4 regions of the Butyricicoccus sp. AM78-15b2TA genome follow, and region 1 is predicted to be linked to each of the others. Evidence: predicted binding sites of a transcription regulator. Region 1 holds the regulator's gene; each other region holds the start of a gene.
What was found. Region 1 encodes Rex, which represses fermentation and respiration genes when NADH is low (regulators of the CRP and FNR family bind a similar motif). Its sites were predicted from a motif close to ATTGTTAANNNNTTAACAAT; they were not measured.

Region 1 (5,542 bases):
TTCACCGTTTGTCAAGAACTTTTTTCAAATTCTTTTTGGTACGCTGAACCGCTGTTTGAAAACAACCTATTTAGAATACCATCGTCCCCCTGTTTTGTCAATAACTATTTTTCATTTTTCTGCATTTTATGCAAACCCTTGAGATACCGCCGTAAATCTGCTATACTGAATATATTATATAAAGATTTGTGAAGAGAAAAAGGAGGTGTCGGCTTGCCTATCAAGATAGCCGACAGTCTGCCGGCACGCGCCGTATTGGAAAGCGAAAACATTTTCGTTATGACCGAACACCGTGCCGCGACACAGGACATTCGTCCTCTTCGCATCGGTTTACTCAACCTGATGCCATTGAAAATCATTACCGAAACCCAGATCCTGCGCTGTTTATCCAACACGCCGATCCAGATCGAGGTCGATCTGATCCAGACCGAAACGTACCATTCCAAAAATACGCCGGAGGATCATCTTCTCACCTTCTACAAGACGTTCGACGATATCCGCGACCAGAAATATGACGGTTTTATCATCACCGGTGCGCCGGTAGAGACCATGCCGTTTGAGGAAGTCGAATACTGGAAGGAACTGACCGAGATCATGGACTGGACTAAAACGCACGTTCATTCCACGCTGCACATCTGCTGGGGGGCGCAGGCCGGTCTGTATTATCACTACGGTATTCCGAAGTACATGCTGCCCGAAAAAATGTCCGGTATTTTCAAGCACCATGTTCTGCTGCCGAAGGAGCCGCTGCTGCGCGGCTTTGATGATATCTTCTGCGCACCGCACTCGCGCCACACCGAGGTGCGTGCCGCCGACATCCGCAAAAACGATCGTCTGACCATTCTCGCGGAGTCGCACGAAGCCGGTGTGCACATCGTAGAGGCAATGAACGGCCGTCAGATCTTTGTGCTGGGCCACGGCGAGTACGACGCCGACACGCTCAAAAAGGAGTATGAGCGTGATCTGGCTAAGGGCATGAACCCGGAGGTGCCGCGCCATTACTTCCGCAACGATGATCCCAACGAGGACGTACTGGTGACCTGGAAGGCACATGCCAACCTGTTTTACACCAACTGGGTCAACTACTATGTGTACCAGACAACACCGTATTATCTGGACAAAATGTAACACAAAAGCCGCTCATCCATTGGATAGCGGCTTTTTCGCACAAAAAGGGAGTATCAAAAGATACTCCCTTTCGTTTTACAGGTTCTGCTCTCTTTCCTCGTCTGCTGCGCCGACCAGATGGCACAGTGTCATCAGGCTGTCCGATAGATGCACGTTTTCGACCGGAACGCCCAGTCCCTCCAAATGAAGGTCCTCGCCGGTGAAATTCCACAGACCGCGGATACCGCGCTCTACCAGACCGTGTGCGATACGCGGGGCATCTCCGCGCGGAATGGTGAGCACCGCCACATCCGGCTTGTTGCGCTCAATAAACTCCGCAAGCGTATCCGCGCTGCGTACCTCATGGCCGCCAAAGCGCTGACCGATGAGCTGCGGATTTGCGTCAAACGCACACAGCAGCTCAAAGCCGCTGGCAGAAAAGTTAAAGTTATTAAGCAGTGCACGACCGAGGTTGCCGGCACCCAGCAGAATCGCCGTGCGGCCGGTCCGCAGACCCATGATCGCACCCAGCTCCTCCTGCAGTTTGTCGATATTATAACCGTAGCCCTGCTGACCAAAGCCGCCGAAGCAGTTAAAGTCCTGACGAATCTGCGAAGCGGTCAGTCCCATGCGCTCTGCCAGTGCTTTGGAGGAGATACGCTGCTCCCCTTCAGCCTTCAGCTCACAAATATTCCGATAATAGCGAGGCAATCGCTGAATTACCGCTTTGGAAACCTCTTGCTTGTGTTCCACAGACCCTCTCCCTCTCTCAAATTCTATTTCTCGTGTAAATTACAGCTTAGCGATGGTATCCAGCACATAATCGGTAAATTCCTGTGCGGTTGCACCGGTATCACGACCGGTAACAACAACCTTGTGCTCCTCTACCATGCAGATATCAAGTGCGCGGTCGAGCTTCTTTGCCAGTTCGATTTCACCGATGTGCTCAAGCAGCATAACAGCTGCACGCAGTACGGAGGACGGATCCGCGTACTTTGCACGGCCTTCCTGTACCATACGCGGCGCAGAGCCATGAATTGCCTCGAACATCGCATAGCGCTTGCCGATATTGGCAGAGCCTGCCGTGCCGACACCACCCTGGATCTCAGCGGCCTCGTCGGTGATGATGTCGCCGTACAGGTTCGGCAGTACAACGACCTTAAAGTCACGGCGGCGCTTGTCGTCGAGCAGCTTTGCGGTCATGATGTCGATGTACCAGTCATCAAACTGTACTTCCGGATACTCCTTAGCTACCTTCTGGCAGGTATCGAGGAACTTGCCGTCGGTGGTTTTGATGATATTCGCCTTGGTGACGCAGGAAACACGATTCTTGCCGGTCTTGCGTGCATAGTCGAAGGCCAGACGAGCGATACGCTCGCAGCCCTGCGAGGTAGCTACGGTAAAGTCGATGAACAGATCGTCGTCGATCTGTACTCCCTGCGAACCGACAGCATAGCCGCCCTCGGTGTTCTCGCGGTAGAACGTCCAGTCGATACCCAGCTCAGGCACCTTTACCGGGCGCACGTTGGCAAACAGGTCGAGACCCTTACGCATTGCAACGTTCGCGGACTCTACGTTCGGCCACGGATCACCCTTGCGCGGAGTCGTGGTGGGGCCCTTCAGGATAACGTGGCACTTCTTCAGCTCTTCCATAACGTCGGGCGGGATTGCGCAGCCGAGCTCGGCACGGCGCTCGATGGTCAGACCGTCGATCACGCGGAACTCCACCTTGCCGGCCTTTACCTTGTCTGCCAGCAGAACCTCCAGCGCATGCTGGGCCATGCCGGTGATCATCGGGCCGATGCCGTCGCCGCCGCACACGCCGATGATCAGCTTGTCCAGCTTGGAGTAATCAATAAAATCGTCCTGCTCCTTCATATCCATGATACGCTTGCGCTGGCTCTCTACAACTGCCTCAAATTTATCCAGAACAGACTGGTCGATAGACATGGTTTTGTCCTCCTACACCATTGATATTATTTTAACAAAAGAAAATATGCCTGTCAAGTCCGACCAGAGAACCCGCTTGGCTCTCCGGCCGGCATAACGTCTTGACTTACTTGCTCTGCTGACGTGCGTACAGCAGCGTACCGCCTGCAAGCAGTGCGTGACGCTGGCGCTCGGAAACCTCACAGTCGGCCTTGAAGGTCTTGCCGCCGCAAACAACGGTGACCTGCTTGCCGTTCTTCACTTCCTCGAGCACGTTCGGCAGAGAGATTTCATCCAGCAGATTGATTGCATCGTAATCCGCCGGATCGGCAAAGGTCAGCGGGATGATACCGGAGTTGACCAGATTTGCCTTGTGAATTCGTGCGAAGGACTTGCACAGTACGGCCTTTACGCCCAGATACAGCGGAACGAGCGCTGCATGCTCACGGGACGAGCCCTGACCGTAGTTTGCGCCGCCGACAATCACGCCGCCGCCCTGCTCCTTGCAGCGGGACGGGAACTCCGGATCGACGTTGATGAAGCAGTAGTTGGAGTAGTACGGCACGTTCGAGCGGTACGGCAGCAGCTTTGCACCGGCCGGCAGGATGTGGTCGGTGGTGATGTTGTCCTCGGTCTTGAGAACGACCTTGCCGGTGTAGGATGCCTCGAGCGCCTTGCCCAGCGGGAACGGCTTGATGTTCGGACCGCGAACGACCTCAACCTCAGCCGGATTCTCGGCCGGCTTTACGATCATGTTATCATTGATGGTGAAATGCTCGGGCATTTCGATCTCCGGCATCTCACCGAGGGTGCGCGGATCGGTCAGCACACCGGTCAGTGCCGACGCTGCTGCAACCTCCGGAGATACGAGGAAGATCTGTGCATCCTGGGTGCCGGAACGGCCCTCAAAGTTGCGGTTGAAGGTACGCAGCGATACGCCGCCAGACTCCGGCGACTGACCCATGCCAATGCAGGGACCGCATGCGCACTCCAGGATACGAGCGCCTGCAGAGATGATATCTGCCAGAGCGCCGTTCTGCGCCAGCATATTGAATACCTGCTTGGAACCGGGGCTGATGGTCAGCGAAACCTCCGGGCTTACGGTCTTGCCCTTGAGGATGGAAGCGACCTTCATCATGTCGTAGTAGGAGGAGTTGGTGCACGAACCGATGCAGCACTGGTTTACCTTGATCTCGCCGATCTCGGATACCTTCTTGACGTTATCCGGCATGTGCGGCATAGCTGCCAGCGGCTCGAGTGCGGACAGGTCTACGGTGTACTCCTCGTCATACTCTGCGTCCGGGTCGGAGGACAGCGGTACCCATACGTCGCCGCGGCCCTGTGCTTCGAGGAACTTCTTGGTTGCCTCGTCGGACGGGAAGATCGAGGTGGTAGCACCCAGCTCAGCGCCCATATTGGTGATGGTGGCGCGCTCCGGTACGGACAGGGTCTTTACGCCCTCGCCTGCGTACTCTACGATCTTGCCGACACCGCCCTTGACGGTCATCTGGCGCAGTACGTCCAAGATAACGTCCTTCGCAGATACCCACGGCGACAGCTTGCCGGTCAGGTTGACGCGGACCATCTTCGGCATCGGGATGTAGTACGCGCCGCCGCCCATTGCGACTGCAACGTCCAGGCCGCCGGCACCGAACGCCAGCATGCCGATGCCGCCGCCGGTCGGCGTATGGCTGTCCGAGCCGATCAGGGTCTTGCCCGGTGCGCCGAAGCGCTCCAGATGCACCTGATGGCAGATGCCGTTGCCTGCCTTCGAATAGTAGATACCGTGCTTCTTAGCGACAGAACCGATATATTTGTGGTCGTCCGCATTCTCGAAGCCGGACTGCAGGGTATTGTGGTCAATGTAAGCGACCGAGCGCTCGGTCTTGACCTGATCGACGCCCATCGCCTCAAACTGGAGATAAGCCATCGTGCCGGTGGCATCCTGCGTCAGCGTCTGATCGATCTTAAGGCCGATCTCCTGACCCAGTGCCATTTCGCCGTCTACCAAGTGCGCTTTCAAAATCTTCTGCGCGATTGTCATACCCATGTGTGTTTCCTTCGCTCCTTTATGTCCCGACGCGAAAGTCTTTCGCTTTCGCGCCCCATTCTCGTCAGAATGGGTGGTTGCGGCTTCCACAGCCTTCTCCACGGTGCAGCTCGCACCGTGCCCCAAAAAACAAAAATAGAAGTGGTGTTCGCATACACGAAACCACTTCTATTTTACAACATTCTATCGGTTTTGCAAAGCACTTTTCACCGCAGTGATTTGAAAAAGTTCAAGCCTTTTTCTGCGTTTTTTCAGCAGAATTACTGTTTTCGTCAGAAAGTCACTTGTATTTGTCGAAAAAGCGGTTTCGCAGCAGCTCAACTCACTTGTTCTCCTGCCATGTACCTTCCTCGGTCACTTCGATGACGCTGCTGGTCATATCCAGCTTGCGGTTTTCAAACGCTTCGCGGTTGTTCTCGTAGATGAGACGCAGACCCTCGAGCGTCAGGTTCGGGT
Region 2 (5,542 bases), on a different contig from region 1:
AGGCGCTCAAGACCGCCATCGAGGAGAATGTGCAGCAGACCAGAGACTTTTTCGCGGAAAAATAAGAAAAAACGGCATCGAAAGATGCCGTTTTTGCATCCGCAGAACCTCCGGTTGACAGCCGCAGGACCGCCCTGTATAATAATGGTACAAGGATAAGAATAGAGAGAAGAGAGGGAGACAGGATGAAGAAATCGGTCAAGTATGCGGCGGCAGCGGGATTGCTTGTGCTGCTCTGCGCGGTCGGGGTTTACGGAACCTTTTTTGCGGCGCGGAACATCGGCTGCGCGGTCGATGACTCGTTTTCGTGGAAGGCGTACAGCTATACGCCGGTCACGAGCGGCACGCTCTACAACTATGCGTTTCCGTCGGAGGAAATCACACTTTCTGCGGAAAATCGGGAAACAATCGCGAAGCTGCTTGCGGACAGCAAGGGAACGCGCCGTTTTTCGGGCAGTTGGACGCCATACGGTACCAATACCCGTATGCCGTGCACCGTTTTGGTGGAAACCGAGAGCGCGGAAGCGGACTACAAGCTCTTTCTGTGCAAGGAGGAGGCGGCAGAGTTCCTGCTATTGAAAACAGAAGTGCGCGGCAAAGACAGATGGTACAAGCTGAACGCTCCGACGCTTGCGGCGTATCTGAATGCCCTGTATCCGTATGATACAACAGGCAGCACTGTAACGCACGCTGTCGGAACAAATGGCTAAATAAAAAAGCTGCGGTTAAACCGCAGCTTTTTTGCCGCAAGGCGGAAAAAAGCCGCCTGATGAATCAGACGGCGATTTTCCCTCAAAGAGCAGGTAAAGAGTAAAGAAAGAAAAAAGAAAAAAAGAGAGCAAATGAAATATAAAAACCAATGTGGTTGTTGGTTATTGTCGATTTGTTGTGTTCCTTAGAACAATTATTATTATAGTCGTTTTAGATAAAAATGCAATAGATTTTTTGTTTAATGTTCCAGAGAAAATGCGAAAGTTTTTGTGCATATATCACAAGAATAACCTCTGTAAATTGTAGGTAAACACAAAGTAAAGGGAAAACAAGCCGAAATCTCAAAAAATCCGGCGGAAGCGGGAACGATTTGCCGCTGCAAAACGTGTTGGTGGTGAAAGGAGGAGAGAGCAATGCAGACAAAACTCAGGTCGGACGCATTTCTGCAGCAGGCGATGGTCACCTGCGGCGACGCGGTCTACCGCTTAGCTTTGTGCAGACTGAACAGCCGCGCGGACGCAGAGGACGTCTATCAGGAAGTCTTTCTCCGGCTGCTGCGGGACGACACCGATTTCCGCGACACCGAGCATCTGAAAGCATGGCTGCTGCGCGTAACGCTCAGCCGGTGCACCGATCTTCGCCGGTCGGCGTGGTTTAAGCGCACCGCACCGATGGAAGCTGCCGCGGATGCTGCCGTTCCGGAACCGGAAAGCAGCAGTGAGCTGTGGCAGGCGGTACACGCACTGCCGGACGATCAGCGAATCGCGGTGTGGCTGCACTATGTGGAAGGCTACCGCACAGAGGAAATCGCGGAAATGGTCGGCTGCCGTCCGGCAACGGTACGCACGCGGCTGCATCGCGCAAGAAAGCAATTAAAGCTGGATTTGGAGGGATCTTACGATGAAGAACAACTGGAACGAACTGAAGGACATCAAGGCTCCGCAGGAGCTCAAGGAGCGCACGCTGGCAGCAGCTCGTGAAGCGCGTAAGCTGACGAACGAACCGCTGCATGCGGTGCCGCGCCATCCGTGGGGAATGGCAAAGCGCCTTCTGGCGGCAGCCTGCGCGTTCGGTATTGTGCTGGGCGGTACGGCGGTTTATCGCACGCATAATGGCACCGCGCAGACCGGCAGTGCAGCCGTAGCGGATGCCATCAGTCACACATTCGGCTTTGCAGCCTATGCCGCCGATACCGGCGAGCTGCGTCAGCCGAAGGACAGCAAGATCGTGTTCGATACCGGCAGCGGCGCAGACGATCCGGAAAAGGGTTTTTACTCCGGCTGTCTGTTCAAAGTCACCGGTGAGAATATCAAGACCATATCCGCGACCATCGACAAGGGCGCAGTCTACCGCACGAAAACCGTCAAGGATACATCGGCCGACCGTGACGAGTGGGTGCGCTCGATGCATCAGGGCACGAACCCCGAACTCGACGGCGCAGACCGGATCATGGTCTGGGGCAGTGACGAGATGCATATGTACGCCGACCTGTGCTGGAAGCTGGACAACGGCTTCACCGACGAGTACGACCCGGACGCCGGCTACGGTCTGTGGCTGCCCAGCCAGCCGGAAACCACGGACGATGATCTGCAGGATTCGTGGCACGCGGCTGTGGACGGCTTTGAGGGCGCAAAGCTGACCGTTACCATCACCTTTACTGACGGCTCGGAGCAGACCCGCTCGATGACGCTGCACACCGGCAAGCTGGGCGTGGAATACAAGGACGATACGTCCGGTCCGAGCCTTACCGGCGAAGTGCTGACCGATGAGCAGACCGCAGCGGAAGGCTATATCTATGGCGTCTATGCGGATATTGAGTAATTGAAGATATGTGCCGTTCATCCAAAATCATCAGAAAATTAGCATAGTGCATGAAAATTTCCTCTGAATCTTGTGTTCAGAGGAAACTTTTTTGCGAAAAAAATGGGAATATACCTTGAAAAATACGGTGTTATCGCATAAAATAGAAGAAGTTTAGTTCGTAAATGAGGCGAAAGTATGCTCAACATTGTTTTGGTCGAGCCGGAGATCCCGCAGAACACCGGCAACATTGCCCGCACCTGTGCGGCGACAGGCTGTGTGCTGCATCTGGTCGAGCCGCTCGGCTTTGCTATCGACGACAAGCGCATGAAGCGGGCCGGTCTGGATTACTGGCACCTGCTCGATGTGCGTATGTATAAAAATCTGGATGAATTTTTTGAGAAAAATCCGGACGGCCGCTACTTCTATGCGACAACAAAGGCGCCGCACGCCTATCATGAGGTGGAATACCGCGACGGCGACTACCTGATGTTCGGCAAAGAGCCCCGCGGTCTGCCGGAAGCGCTGCTCATCGAGCACCCGGAACGCTGCGTCCGCATTCCCATGAGAGAGGGCGCGCGCAGCCTTAATCTGTCTAACTCGGTCGCTGTTATTGTGTTTGAGGCACTGCGGCAGACCGGCTTTGAAAATCTGAGACTTGCGGGACCGTTTCCGCAGGCATAAAGGAGTAAAGCATGGAAAAGATTCATATTTTGACCGATTCCTCGTCGGATATTCCACACGAGCTGGTGGAAGCCCACGGAATCGAGATCGTTCCGATCATGCTGACGCATGAGGGACGCAGCTTCCGCGAATATTACGACATCACATCCGAGGACTACTGCAGGCTGCTCGAGACCAGCAGCGAGATTCCCGGCACGGCCATGACTACGCCGACCGTATTCCTCGAGTCCTACAATCGTGCATTTGAGCGCGGCTGCACGCATCTGCTGGCAGTGCTCATCAACGGCGGTGGCTCGGGTACCTATCAGGCGGCGTGCCTTGCAAAATCCATGTTCGAAGAGGAGCAGGGGGAAGGCAAAATGACCATCGAGGTCATCGACTCCAAGACCTACACCTACATTTACGGACACATTGTTGTCAAGGCTGCCGAAATGCGCGAGCAGGGCGAGAGCTTCGACGCAATCGTCAGCGTGGTAAAGAGCCGTCTTAACCGCGTGGAAGCTTACCTCGGCGTGTACAGCCTCAAGTTCCTCAAGAAGTCCGGCCGTATTTCGGGCGGCGCGGCTTTCGTGGGTGAGGCGCTCGGTCTCAAGCCCATCAGCCATGTGTATGATGGTGCGGTAAAGGTGTGTGACAAGGTGCGCGGTGAGAAGGCACTCGTTGCCGGAATGAGCAAAAAAGTCTCCGCCCGTGTGGTGCAGCCGGATAAGCAGACGGCTATCCTGCTCTACGGCGACGTACCCGCCGAGCGTCTGGATGAAATGGAAAAGCGTCTGCGTACCGAAATTGGATTCCGCGATGTGGAACGCGTAGTGATCGGTCCCTCGGTTCTGACAAATACTGGTCCGCTGGCGATGGCTGTAGCGTATTATGGAACGCCGCGGGATTGATGCAAAAATTGTGAATGTTGTTTAATATTTCGCAACTTTTTGGCGAAAAACGCAAAAATCCTCTAAAAGCGAGTTGGAATGTGATGATTTTCACAATTTTGCTTGCGAATGACACGAATTACGAGTATAATTCTGTATTGGAAACGGAATTATTGTAGTAATAACAACCGTGCTTTTGTTCCTTATCGTAACTTTATAATACATCTTAAAGGAGAGGGATATTTATGCAGTATAACAAGAAGAGCGTTGAGGATATCGACGTATCCGGCAAGAAGGTAATTGCCCGCTGCGATTTTAACGTACCGCAGGACGAGAACGGCAACATCACCGACGACAAGCGCATCCGTGCTTCGCTGGAGACCATCAACTACCTGCTGGATCACAACGCTGCTGTAATCCTGTGCTCGCACCTCGGCCGTCCGAAGGGCGAAGTAAACATGAAGTATTCGCTGGCTCCGGTCGCTAAGCGTCTGGGCGAGCTGCTTGGCAAGGAAGTCAAGCTGGCAAAGGACGTTGTAGGCGAGGATGCTAAGAAGCTGGCCGCTGAGGTTAAGCCGGGCGAGGTCGTTCTGCTTGAGAATGTTCGCTTTGAAAAGGGCGAGACCAAGAACGACGCTGCGCTGGCAAAGGCTATGGCTGACATGGCTGACATTTACGTCAACGACGCATTCGGCACCGCACACCGTGCGCACGCTTCCACCGCAGGCATCGCAGATTACCTGCCGGCTGTATGCGGCTTCCTGATCAAGAAGGAAATCTCCATCATGGGCAAGGCTCTGAGCGACCCGGCTCGTCCGTTCGTTGCAATCCTGGGCGGCGCTAAGGTTTCCGACAAGATCGGCGTTATCGAGAACCTGATCGACAAGTGCGACACCATCATCATCGGCGGCGGCATGGCCTACACCTTCTCCAAGGCAAAGGGCGGCGAGATCGGCACCTCTCTCTGTGAGGAAGACAAGATCGAGCTGGCACTCGGCCTGCTCAAGAAGGCTGCTGACAAGGGCGTTAAGCTGCTCCTGCCGGTTGATACCGTTTGTGCAGATCACTTCGGCGCGGACGCTGCTCCGGTCGTATACGAGGCTGGCAAGATCCCGGCTGACATGATGGGCATGGACATCGGCCCGAAGACCGTAGAGCTGTTCTCTGAGGCTGTCAAGGACGCAGGCACCGTTGTTTGGAACGGTCCGATGGGCGTATTCGAGTTTGACACCTTCGCAGTCGGCACCAAGGCTGTTGCCAAGGCAATCGCTGAGAGCAAGGCTGTTTCCATCATCGGCGGCGGCGACTCCGCAGCTGCTGTTGAGAAGCTGGGCTTTGCTGATAAGATGACCCACATCTCCACCGGCGGTGGCGCTTCTCTGGAGTTCCTCGAGGGTCTGGAGCTGCCGGGCATCGCATGCCTGCAGGACAAGTAAGTCCATTAGGAACGCTTTATATCGGAGCGCGTTCTGTTGAGC
Region 3 (5,542 bases), on a different contig from region 1:
CCTTTTTTTCCGGATGGGGAATAGCGGGACAGGTAAGTGCGCCTTACAAGTGGTATTATCACACATGAAAAGCAAGAAATTTGTCGAATAAGCAAACAATCATCAAAAAATTTCCAAGCGAGGGAAATAATACAAGGAGGGAGATGGTTGCAGATTTTGCAGAACGCGCTCATTCCGGCACTTTTGGCGGGAATCAGCCTGTATGCGCTGTGCAAAGGCGTGGACGTATTTCCAACTTTTCTGCGCGGTGCAGCCGTCGGTTTGAAAACCGCGGTGCAGATACTGCCTGTTATGGTCGGGATGCTGACAGTCGTGTTCATGCTGCGCGCTTCAGGTGCCGTTGATATTGCGGCAAGCGTGCTCGCGCCCGCACTGCGTATACTGGGCATACCGAAAGAATGCACAGCCCTGACCCTGCTGAAGCCGATCAGCGGAGGAGGAGGACTGGCGATGGGCAGTGAAATTATACGACGCTGCGGACCGGACAGCTATGCCGGACGCGTGGCCGCAGTGATGCTGGGAGCCTCGGAAACCAGCCTGTACACGATCAGCGTGTACAGCGGGCACCTTGGTTTAAACCGAACCAGATATGCTGTATTTGCGGCATTGTGCGGTGATCTGGCAGCATTTACCGCCTCTGCAGCATTGGTTAGAATATATTTCCCATACAGTTAATATTATATCGTGTATGTTAAAAAATTACCATAGCTTATGTCAAAAATTAGCGAATTAAATAAACATTACTTACACTATTTGTGCAATGTGTGAAAAAATTTACAGACTGAGAATATAAAAAAGCATCTATGCCGAAGCACAGATGCTTTTTATATTGTAAAGCGATTACTTCTTCACGATCTCCTTGCCGAAAGGACCATCATAGTCGAAGAAGCCCTTGCCGGTCTTAACGCCCAGCCAGCCGGCACGAACCATCTGACGCATCAGCGGATGCGGACGGTACTTCGGGTCGCCGGTCTCGCGGTACAGCGTCTCCATGATTGCGAGGTTTACGTCGTGGCCAACAAGGTCAGCGGTGTGCAGCGGGCCGGACTTCATGCCTGCGCCAAGCTGCATGGCAACGTCGACATCAGCAGGGGAAGCGATGCCGTCAGCAACGATACCCATTGCCTCGTTCATCATCGGGATCAGGATGCGGTTTACAACGAAACCAGGACCTTCCTTAACGGCAACCGGGGTCTTGCCCAGGGATGCCATCAGGTCAAATGCGGTCTGGAAGGTTTCGTCCGAAGTCTGGATCGCGCGGGTAACCTCAACCAGCTTCATGATCTGAGCCGGGTTGAAGAAGTGGCAGCCGATGAACTTATCCGAACGGTGCGGGATGCAGGCAGCCATCTCGGTGATGGACAGACCGGAAGTGTTGGAAGCGAAGATGGTGTGAGCGGGGCAGATCTTGTCCAGATCCTCCAGCAGGTCCTTCTTCAGATCCATGCGCTCCAGAATAACTTCCATGATGAAGTCAGCTTCGGCAGCGTCCTTGCGGTCAACCGAGGTCTTGAGGGAAGCGAGCAGCTCGTCCTTGCGCTCTGCGGTCATCTTGCCCTTGCTTACGAGAAACTCGTAATCGTGTGTGATAACGGTCTTGCCGCGCTCGGTGAACTCCGGCTTGATGTCGATCATGGTAACGTCATGACCTGCGTTCAGAAATACCTCAGTGATGCGTGCGCCCATGTTGCCAGCGCCGAATACACAAACTTTCATGCTAAATTAACCTCTCTCTCACTCTTTGCGGATGGATGAACAGGTATTGCGAATATTGATTAGTCAAAACCGCACAATCTGGTTTTGAATTGTGCGGTCCGACTGTCTCAATGCTTACTTATTCTTGAATTCCTTAGCCGGCTTGTCGCGGTTCTTGTCTAGGAAGTAAGCCATGCCGTACTTCTGATCCTCGGTAGCGAAGCACTGTGCGAAGCAGTTGCCCTCGAACTTCAGAGCGGAGTTCAGGTCGGTCTGCATGCCAACGTTTACAGCTTCCTTAACCAGGGAAACAGCGATCGGAGCCTGAGCAGCGATCTCCTCGGCCAGCTTTACAGCCTCGTCGAGCAGGTTCTCCAGCGGATATACGTAGTTAACCAGGCCCATGTTCAGAGCGTCCTGAGCGGTGTAGTTAGCGCGAGCAGTGTACAGCATTTCCTTAGCCTTGCCTGCGCCTACGAAGCGAGCCAGACGCTGGGTGCCGCCGCAGCCCGGGGTGATGCCCAGACCAACTTCAGGCTGACCGAAGGAAGCGTTCTCGGAAGCGAGACGGATGTCGCAGGACATAGCCAGCTCGCAGCCGCCGCCGAGGCAGAAGCCGTTGATGGCAGCAATAACCGGACGCTTGAAGTTCTCGATCTTCCAGCAAACGCGGTTGGACTCGTTGCCGAACAGCTTGCCTTCTGCACAGGTCTTGGTAGCCATCTCGGAGATGTCAGCGCCTGCAACGAAGGAGTTAACGGTCTTGCCCTTCTTGTTAACGGTGGAAGAACCGGTCAGAACTACTGCATAAACGTCATCCAGATCCTTAGCCAGCTCGTCGAATGCCTCTTCCAGCTGTGCGTACATGTCGGTGGACAGAGCGTTCATAGCCTTCATGTGCTCGATCTTAACGATCGCAACATGACCCTTTTTTTCGATTACTACGTCAGTCATTTTTAAGACTTCCTTTCAGAATATGTGCTATGAGCGTAAAACGCTCAAGGCTGACCTCTATTCGGAGGCCATCAAACATCCAAAGGATGTTTGCAGTCAAAATAGAACAGAAGCGAGCTTCTGTTCGTAAAAACCCGCGACATGCGCGTGGGTTTTTACACCCCGACCCAGCCGCCCTGGGCGGCGTCGTTCGGGTATCCAAAATCAGTTTCTACGGAACTGATTTTGGTATATAGGGGGCTTTTGAAGCCCCCTATAGCAAGACTTACTTGCAGAGCTCGTCGCGCTCAACGATGATAGCTTCGCCCATACCGCCGCCGATGCACATGGTAGCCAGACCGATGGTCAGGTCGCGCTTGATCATTTCGTGAATCAGGGTGGTGGTGATGCGGCAGCCGGCTGCACCGATCGGGTGACCCAGAGCGATTGCGCCGCCGTTTACGTTAACCTTGTCCATATCAAAGCCAAGCTCACGGTTAACAGCAGCAGCCTGTGCAGCAAATGCCTCGTTGGACTCGATCAGGTCGAGGTCAGCAACGGTCAGACCTGCGCGGGACAGAGCCTGACGGGTGGACTCGATCGGACCTACGCCCATGATGGACGGATCACAGCCTACAGAGCCCCAGGCACGAACCTTAGCCAGCGGCTTGAGACCGTTTGCCTTAACGAACTCCTCGGAAGCGATGATCATTGCAGCGCCTGCATCGTTGATGCCGGAAGCGTTGCCTGCGGTTACGGTGCCGTCCTTCTTGAATGCCGGGCGCAACTTGCCGAGGATCTCCAGAGTGGTGTTCGGCTTTACATGCTCGTCGGTATCAAAGATAACGGTTTCCTTCTTCTTCTTAACTTCGATCGGAACGATCTCGTCCTTGAAGCGGCCGTTAGCGATGGCAGCAGCAGCCTTCTGCTGGGAAGCGAGAGCGATCTCGTCCTGCATTTCGCGGGTGATGCCGTACTTTTCAGCTACGTTTTCTGCAGTGATGCCCATGTGGTACTGGTTGAATACATCAAATACGCCGTCGTATACCATCATATCGACCAGCTTCTTGTCGCCCATGCGAGCACCCCAGCGGGTATCGCGGGAGATGTACGGAGCACCAGACATAGACTCGCAGCCGCCTACCAGCATCATCTTGTTCTCGCCGGAACGGATGATCTGGGTGCCGAGGGAGATGGCACGCATGGAGGAAGCGCAAACCTTGTTCAGGGTCATAGCCGGGGTGGTGATCGGCAGACCGGACTTCAGGCAAACCTGACGTGCTACGTTCTGGCCTACGCCGCCCTGCAGTACCTGACCGAACAGAACCTCGTCGATTGCTTCCTTGTCAACGCCTGCACGCTCGATAGCTGCCTTTGCAGCAGCGGTGCCAAGCTCGGAGGAGTGTACATCGCGGAGGGTGCCGCCGTAAGTGCCGATTGCGGTACGGGCAGCGGAACAGATGTAAACGTTCATTTAGCTGTTTCTCCTTTTCTACTGATGCGGCGAAAAACTATGCCGCCGCATGGTGATGGAAACTCGATTTTTTTTGAGTTCGTTAATATTTTATCAAACTATTCTGCAGAATGCAAGGGGAATTGGTCGATTCTGTAAAATTATATGAAAAGTCCAGTTCCCGTTTGCGTAATCTGCACAAATAGAATTGATTAGTCGTTAGCCAGACCCATCAGCTCGTCACGGAAGATGCGAGCGTCCATGGTCTTGATCTCGTCAGCCATCTTCGGAACGAAGTCCATCTGGTCGAGGATCTGGGTCTGCAGGTCGATGCCCGGAGCGATCTCGGTCAGGGTAACGCCTTCCGGACGCAGCTCGAATACGCAGCGCTCGGTGATGTACAGAACCGGCTGATGTACCTCGTTAGCGTAATCGCCGGAGAAGGTGATGTGCTCAACCTGCTTAACGAACTTCTTCTTAGCGCCTTCCTGGGTGATAACGAGCTTGCCGTCCTTGCACTCAGTCTTGAGGCCCTTTGCAGTGAAGGTGCCGCAGTAAACAACCTTCTTGGCGTTCTGGGTGATGTCGATGAAGCCGCCTGCACCTGCCAGACGGGTGCCGAACTTGGATACGTTCAGGTCGCCGTTCGGAGCAGTCTCGGCCAGGCCGAGGAATGCAACGTCAAGGCCGCCGCCCTGATAGAAGTCGAACTGTACGTTGTGCGGGATGATGCACTGTGCGTTAGCAGCAGCGCCGAACTGGGTGCCGCCGTACGGTACACCTGCGATAGAGCCTGCCTCAACGGTAAGGGTCATCTTGTCGGAGATGCCTTCTTCAGCAGCTACGTTAGCGATCTTCTCCGGTGCGCCGGTGCCGAGGTTTACGATAGCGTCCTGCGGCAGCTCCATAGCAGCACGGCGGGCGATGATCTTCTTAGCGTCCATCGGGATCGGCGGGATAGCGTCAACCGGGATGCGGAACTCGCCGGTCAGCGCGCCGTCGTACGGCATGCCGAGGCACTGCATGTTCTCCTCATCGGTGCCGACTACAACAGAGTCAACATAGATGCCCGGGATAGCAACCAGCTTCGGGTCCAGAGAACCGCCCTGTACGATCTTCTCAACCTGAACGATTACCTTGCCGCCGGAGTTCTTGCAGGCCTGAGCCATAGCAGTTACGTCCAGAGGACCGATCTCACGATGTACGGTGCAGTTGCCGTACTCATCGCAGTAGGAAGCACGCAGGAATACAACGTTGATCGGGAAGCCCTTGTACAGCAGGCGCTCCTGACCCTCGATGTTAACAACCTTTACCAGATCTTCCTTGGTAACGTCGTTCAGCTTGCCGCCGCCGTTGCGCGGGTCAGCGAAGGTCTTCAGGCCAACGTGGGTGATGGTGCCGATGTTGTGAGCAGCGATATCGCGGTACATGTGCGAGATAACGCCCTGCGGCAGGTTGTAA
Region 4 (5,542 bases), on a different contig from region 1:
GGGGTCTGGGTCTCGATGGTCATGTGGCCGTCCTCGAGCATACGCTTAACAACAACCTTGTCGCCATCCTTCTCGATGCCAGCAACGTAGGAAACCTGCGGGATGTCCAGCTTCTCAGCGATCTGAGAGCCAACCTGAGCGGTATCACCGTCGATAGCCTGACGGCCGCAGAATACGATGTCGTCCTTCTCCAGGCCAACCTTCTTAACAGCAGCAGCCAGGATCTGGGAAGTAGCAAAGGTATCGGAACCGCCGAACTCACGAGCGGAAACCAGAACGCCTTCATCAGCGCCGCGAGCGATCAGCTCACGCAGCATGCCCTCTGCCGGGGGAGGACCCATGGTGATAACAACGACCTTGCAGCCGGTAGCGTCCTTCAGCTTCAGAGCAGCCTCTACAGCGTTCAGGTCGTCCGGGTTGGTGATGGTCTGCATGGATGCACGATTCAGGGTGCCATCGGGATTAACAGCAACCTTGCCGGAGGTATCCGGAACCTGCTTTACACAAACAATTGCCTTCATAGTTCAGTTTTCCTCCTTTTCTTAGCGCAGAACCTGACCAGCGATGACCATTCTCTGAACCTGAGAAGTGCCCTCGTAGATCTCGGTGATCTTAGCGTCACGCATCATGCGCTCCATCGGGTACTCACGGATGTAACCGTAGCCGCCGTAAATCTGTACGCACTTGGTGGTAACGTCCATTGCAACCTCAGAAGCGTACAGCTTAGCCATAGCAGCTTCCTTGGTGAACGGCAGACCAACATCGTGGTTGAATGCAGCACGGCGAACCAGCAGACGAGCAGCGTCGATCTGAGTTGCCATGTCAGCTACCATCCACTGCAGGCCCTGGAACTTATCAAGGGTCTTGCCGAACTGTACGCGCTCCTTCATGTACTGGATAGCCTTATCCAGAGCGCCCTGCGCGATACCCAGAGCCTGAGAAGCGATACCGATACGGCCGCCGTCCAGGGTCATCATAGCGATCTTGAAGCCGCCGTTCTCCTTGCCCAGCAGACGGTCTGCCGGCAGATGAACGTCCTCAAAGATCAGCTCAGCGGTCTGAGAACCACGGATGCCCATCTTGTGCTCGATCTTGCCGATAGAGAAGCCCGGGTCGTCCTTGTCAACGATGAACGCAGAAATGCCCTTGTTGCCCTTGGTCTTGTCGGTCATAGCAAATACAACGTAGGTATCTGCACGGCCGCCGCCGGTGATGAACACCTTGGAGCCGTTCATGATGTAGGAGCCGTCCTCCTGCTTAACAGCCATGGTCTGCTGTGCAGCGGAGTCGGTACCTGCGTTCGGCTCGGTCAGGCCGAATGCACCGATCTTTGCGCCTTCCTTCGGCTCGATCAGCGGGCGCAGCCACTTTTCCTTCTGCTCCGGGGTGCCGAAAGCGTAAATCGGCCAAGCACCCAGGGTGCCGTGAGCGGACATAATGCCGCCGGTGGTACCGCATACGCGGCTCATCTCTTCGATAGCGATAGAATAGCAGATATAGTTACCGCCGGAGCCGCCGACTTCCTTCGGGAACTGAATGCCCATCAGGCCGTACTTCATCAGCTTCTGAACGGTTTCCTCCGGATAGCGCTCTTCCGCATCGATCTCAGCTGCGATCGGCTCTACTTCGTTCAGAGCGAACTCGCGGCACATCTTCTGGAACAGTGCTTCTTCTTTTGTAAGCCTAAAATCCATGCCATAAACCTCCCAAAAATAAATAATAGCGGACACGCACAAAAACACAGCGCACACGGTCATTGGCCGCAGCGCCGCGCCCAGCGAGGTCCTTGTTTGGAGCATGTCTATCTCTATTATATCGTTCGGAAACCATTTGTCAAGGATTTAACATTCTTTTTACTGATAAAATCCGCACTCCATTTTTTGTGCGTTTCTGCCAAATGTCGGCAGGAACGAACGCACATTGCACGCAACCCTCATCCTGTTCTGTCGCCGCTTATATTTTTTAGAAAAATAACGATTTTACTTCATATTTTTCACATTTAATACATATAACAGAAGGAAACCATCAATCAGAGGAGGAATCGCCTATGTGTGGTATCGGCGGTTTTGTCGATTATGAACGCGACGCACGCCGCGGCGGACCGATCCTTCACGGAATGAAGCGAACGCTTACGCCGCGCGGGCCGGATGCCGAAGGCACGTATTTTGACGAGGACACAGCGCTTATCCATCGGAGGCTGATCGTCATTGATCCGGAGGGCGGCAAGCAGCCAATGTGCTCTCCCGACAGGAATACTATCCTTATATATAACGGAGAGTTATATAACACGCCGGAATTGCGTACAGAACTTATGTCACGCGGGCACGAGTTTGTCGGACATTCGGACACCGAAGTGCTGCTGCACGCCTATCTCGAGTGGAAAACCGACGCATTTGCGCGGCTGAACGGCATTTTCGCCTTTGCCATCTGGGAGAAACGCGAACGCCGACTGACGCTCTGCCGCGACCGGCTGGGCGTAAAACCGCTGTTTTTCGCTCCCATTCGCAACGGTCTGACCTTCGGTTCGACCATTGACACCGTGCTGTGCCATCCGGAGATCGAGCCTGCGCTCGACGAGGATGGTCTGCGCACTCTGCTGCTGCTCGGGCCTGCGCGCCCGCCGGAATCCGGTGTTTTCCGGCAGATAAAGTCGCTGCTCCCCGGACATTTTGCCGTTTTGACTCCGGAAAACTTCACCGATCACGTTTACTGGCAGCTCGAAGCGCACGAGCACGAGGACGACCTGCAAACCACCATCGAGCGCACGCATGAGCTCATCTGCGATGCCGCCCGCCGTCAGCTGGTCAGCGATGTGCCGCTGGCGTGTTTCCTGTCCGGCGGACTGGATTCGTCCATCCTGTCCATGCTGGCGGCGAAAGATTACGCGGCCCGCGGCGAAACGCTGCACACCTGGTCGGTGGATTATAGGGACAACGATAAATATTTTACAAAGAGTATATTTCAACCTAATAGTGACGATTCGTATATTGATCAAATGGTGGATTTTCTCGGTACGCACCATCATCGCGTTGTGCTCGAACCGGAGGCACTGTGCGCGGCCCTGCTCCCCGCGACGGATGCACGCGCGCTGCCCGGCATGGCGGATGTAGACTCCTCCCTGCTGCTGTTCTGTGCGGCCGTCAAGCGCGGTGGAACCACCGTTTGCCTGTCCGGCGAGTGCGCCGACGAGTTATTCGGCGGCTATCCGTGGTACCACCGTGAGGAAATTCTGTTTGAAGATACGTTTCCGTGGTCACGGTCGGTCGGTCTGCGTCTGGGTCTGCTCACACCGGATGCCGTTAGAAACGGCGAGGAATTTGTGCGCCAGCACTACTGCGACACCTGCGCCCGCGCACCCAGGCTGCCGTCCGATGACAAAAAAGCAGCCCGGATGCGTGAAATGTTCGTGCTCAATCTCGACTGGTTCATGGCGACCCTGCTCGACCGCAAGGACCGCATGAGCATGTACTCCGGTCTTGAGGTTCGCGTGCCCTTCTGCGACCACCGCATTGTCGAGTATGCCTATAACATGCCGTGGGACTTCAAATCGCTCGAGGGACGTGAGAAGGGCATCGTGCGCCGCGCGTTCGCCGATGAACTGCCCAAAGAGATCGTTTACCGCAAGAAAAGTCCGTATCCGAAAACCTTTCATCCGGTTTATACCCGCTTGTGCGCGGACTATGTCCGCCGTATTTTCGAGGATAACACCTCGGTCGCCGCTTCCCTGTTCGACCGGAATGCCGTGCAAAAACTCATGCAGCGGCCGGAAAGCCTTGCCGAACCGTGGTTCGGACAGCTGATGCGTACGCCGCAGATTTTCGCGTATATCATCCAGCTTGACCGGTGGTTCCGGCATTATCATGTCAAAATAGTATAAAAATAATGGAGAATGAAAAACGATACGTTCATCTTCCATTCCCCATTTAAAATGCTCAATTATGCGAAATACTCCGCCAGTGTGTTAATGATAAGCTGATGATCATCCACATGATCCGGATAACCGGAAACGCAAATGGAACCAATGACGCCGGTGCCGCGCAGCCGGATCGGGAAACCGCCGCCTGCGGCGTACTCGTTCGGGTCGAGCTTGCGGTCCGCGAAGGTCTCACCTGCGTCCTCCAGCTCTGCGAAAAACCGCAGCGAGGACGTTTCCATCAGGTCAACCGCGTTGCGCTTGCGCGCGAGCCACAGTTCGCTGTCCGGCTTTGCGCCCTCACCGAAGCAGCGGAACACGACCAAACCGTTCACCGTAATCTCAACCGCAACCGGCTGCTCCTTTGCGTTTTCATGCAGCTTGAGGCCGATTTTCAGCGCATCCTCGCGCGAAAAATGCTCAAACTGAAACTTCTCCTCCTGCTCTGCACACATGGAGATCATCGTTTTGTAATCCTGCATACTGTCCCCGCCTTTCGAGATTTTGCCGCCTTTGCGGCTATTACCTTTAGTATATCTGTTTTTCCACCTGCTGACAAGGAGGTTTTTTCATGGCTGAACTGACCGACGGCACCGCCGAACTGCGTGTACTCGTCACGACCGCATTAGGTGCACTGCCGCTTGAAAACGCCATCGTTTCGGTCTCCACCGCGCCGGATGAGACCGGCATGCGCACGCTGCTTTACTCGGTCACGACCGACTCCGGCGGCATGACACCGTCCATGATACTGACAACGCCGCCGCGCAGCAACTCGCTGAGTCCGGGCAGCGGTCCACCGTTTGCGGTCTACACGGTCGAAATCTCCGCTGAGGGCTACACGCCGCTGACCGCGCTGCACATCGCCATGTTCTCCGGTGTGCCGACCATGCTGCCCGTGGCGCTTACACCGCTCGCGGAAAACCAGAACTTTGCGCAGACCGACCTGACCGCCACCGGTGCGCCGCAGGCACTCGATCCCGAGTTGCCGGAGAATCCGTAAAAGGAGGGATTGCTTTGCCCGAACCCTATGTTTCCATACCGGAAACCATCACGGTACACCTCGGTGCGCCGTCCTCGAATGCGCAGAATATCACCGTACCGTTTGCCGATTACATCAAAAATGTTGCCTCATCCGAGATTTATCCGACCTGGCCCGAGCAGGCCATCCGCGCCAACGTGTACGCACAAATGTCCTATGTGCTCAACCGAGTATTCACCGAATGGTACCGCGCGCAAGGCTACGATTTTGATATCACCAATTCCACGCGGTATGACCAGTCCTTTGTGCCCGGACGGGATATTTTCGAGAATATTTCCACCATTGTAGATGATATGATCGGCACTTACCTCACCCGCGGCGACGCGGTCGAGCCGCTGTTCGCGCAGTACTGCAACGGCACAACCGTCACCTGTCCGGGCGGCCTGAGTCAGTGGGGCACCGTGCCGCTTGCCGAGCAGGGACTATCTGCCGAGCAGATTGTGCAGTCGTTTTACGGCAGCGATGTAAATTTTGTCACCAGAGCACCGCTCTCGCCCAATCTCGGCGGGTCATTTCCCGGTGTAACGCTGCGGCTTGGCGACTTTTCCGAGGATGTCCGCACGATTCAAACGCGCCTTAACCGCATTTCG

Region 2: a site for Rex is predicted at 4,163-4,182, ahead of PGS25_RS04355 (phosphoglycerate kinase). Genes of this name have one in related genera too.
Region 3: a site for Rex is predicted at 4,181-4,200, ahead of PGS25_RS13605 (acetyl-CoA C-acetyltransferase). Genes of this name have one in related genera too.
Region 4: a site for Rex is predicted at 1,830-1,849, ahead of PGS25_RS14535 (acyl-CoA dehydrogenase). Genes of this name have one in related genera too.

The regions. Positions count from the first base shown of each region.
Region 1 is NZ_JAQEHY010000016.1:48,382-53,923, reverse strand. Features, by position in the region: gene metA (homoserine O-acetyltransferase MetA) at 214-1,128, shown strand; gene PGS25_RS13050 (redox-sensing transcriptional repressor Rex) at 1,204-1,860, opposite strand; gene PGS25_RS13045 (isocitrate/isopropylmalate family dehydrogenase) at 1,900-3,057, opposite strand; gene PGS25_RS13040 (aconitate hydratase) at 3,164-5,086, opposite strand; gene PGS25_RS13035 (type III pantothenate kinase) at 5,409-5,542, opposite strand, start outside.
Region 2 is NZ_JAQEHY010000003.1:125,768-131,309, reverse strand. Features, by position in the region: gene ribF (riboflavin biosynthesis protein RibF) at 1-65, shown strand, start outside; gene PGS25_RS04380 (hypothetical protein) at 186-710, shown strand; gene PGS25_RS04375 (RNA polymerase sigma factor) at 1,125-1,691, shown strand; gene PGS25_RS04370 (hypothetical protein) at 1,612-2,532, shown strand; gene trmL (tRNA (uridine(34)/cytosine(34)/5-carboxymethylaminomethyluridine(34)-2'-O)-methyltransferase TrmL) at 2,710-3,195, shown strand; gene PGS25_RS04360 (DegV family protein) at 3,207-4,085, shown strand; gene PGS25_RS04355 (phosphoglycerate kinase) at 4,310-5,500, shown strand.
Region 3 is NZ_JAQEHY010000019.1:13,331-18,872, forward strand. Features, by position in the region: gene PGS25_RS13585 (nucleoside recognition domain-containing protein) at 1-24, shown strand, start outside; gene PGS25_RS13590 (spore maturation protein) at 148-675, shown strand; gene PGS25_RS13595 (3-hydroxyacyl-CoA dehydrogenase family protein) at 841-1,716, opposite strand; gene PGS25_RS13600 (enoyl-CoA hydratase-related protein) at 1,831-2,649, opposite strand; gene PGS25_RS13605 (acetyl-CoA C-acetyltransferase) at 2,915-4,102, opposite strand; gene PGS25_RS13610 (acyl CoA:acetate/3-ketoacid CoA transferase) at 4,294-5,542, opposite strand, start outside.
Region 4 is NZ_JAQEHY010000025.1:9,022-14,563, reverse strand. Features, by position in the region: gene acrB (acryloyl-CoA reductase electron transfer subunit gamma) at 1-521, opposite strand, end outside; gene PGS25_RS14535 (acyl-CoA dehydrogenase) at 543-1,694, opposite strand; gene asnB (asparagine synthase (glutamine-hydrolyzing)) at 2,048-3,877, shown strand; gene PGS25_RS14525 (heme-degrading domain-containing protein) at 3,937-4,395, opposite strand; gene PGS25_RS14520 (hypothetical protein) at 4,485-4,913, shown strand; gene PGS25_RS14515 (peptidoglycan-binding protein) at 4,928-5,542, shown strand, end outside.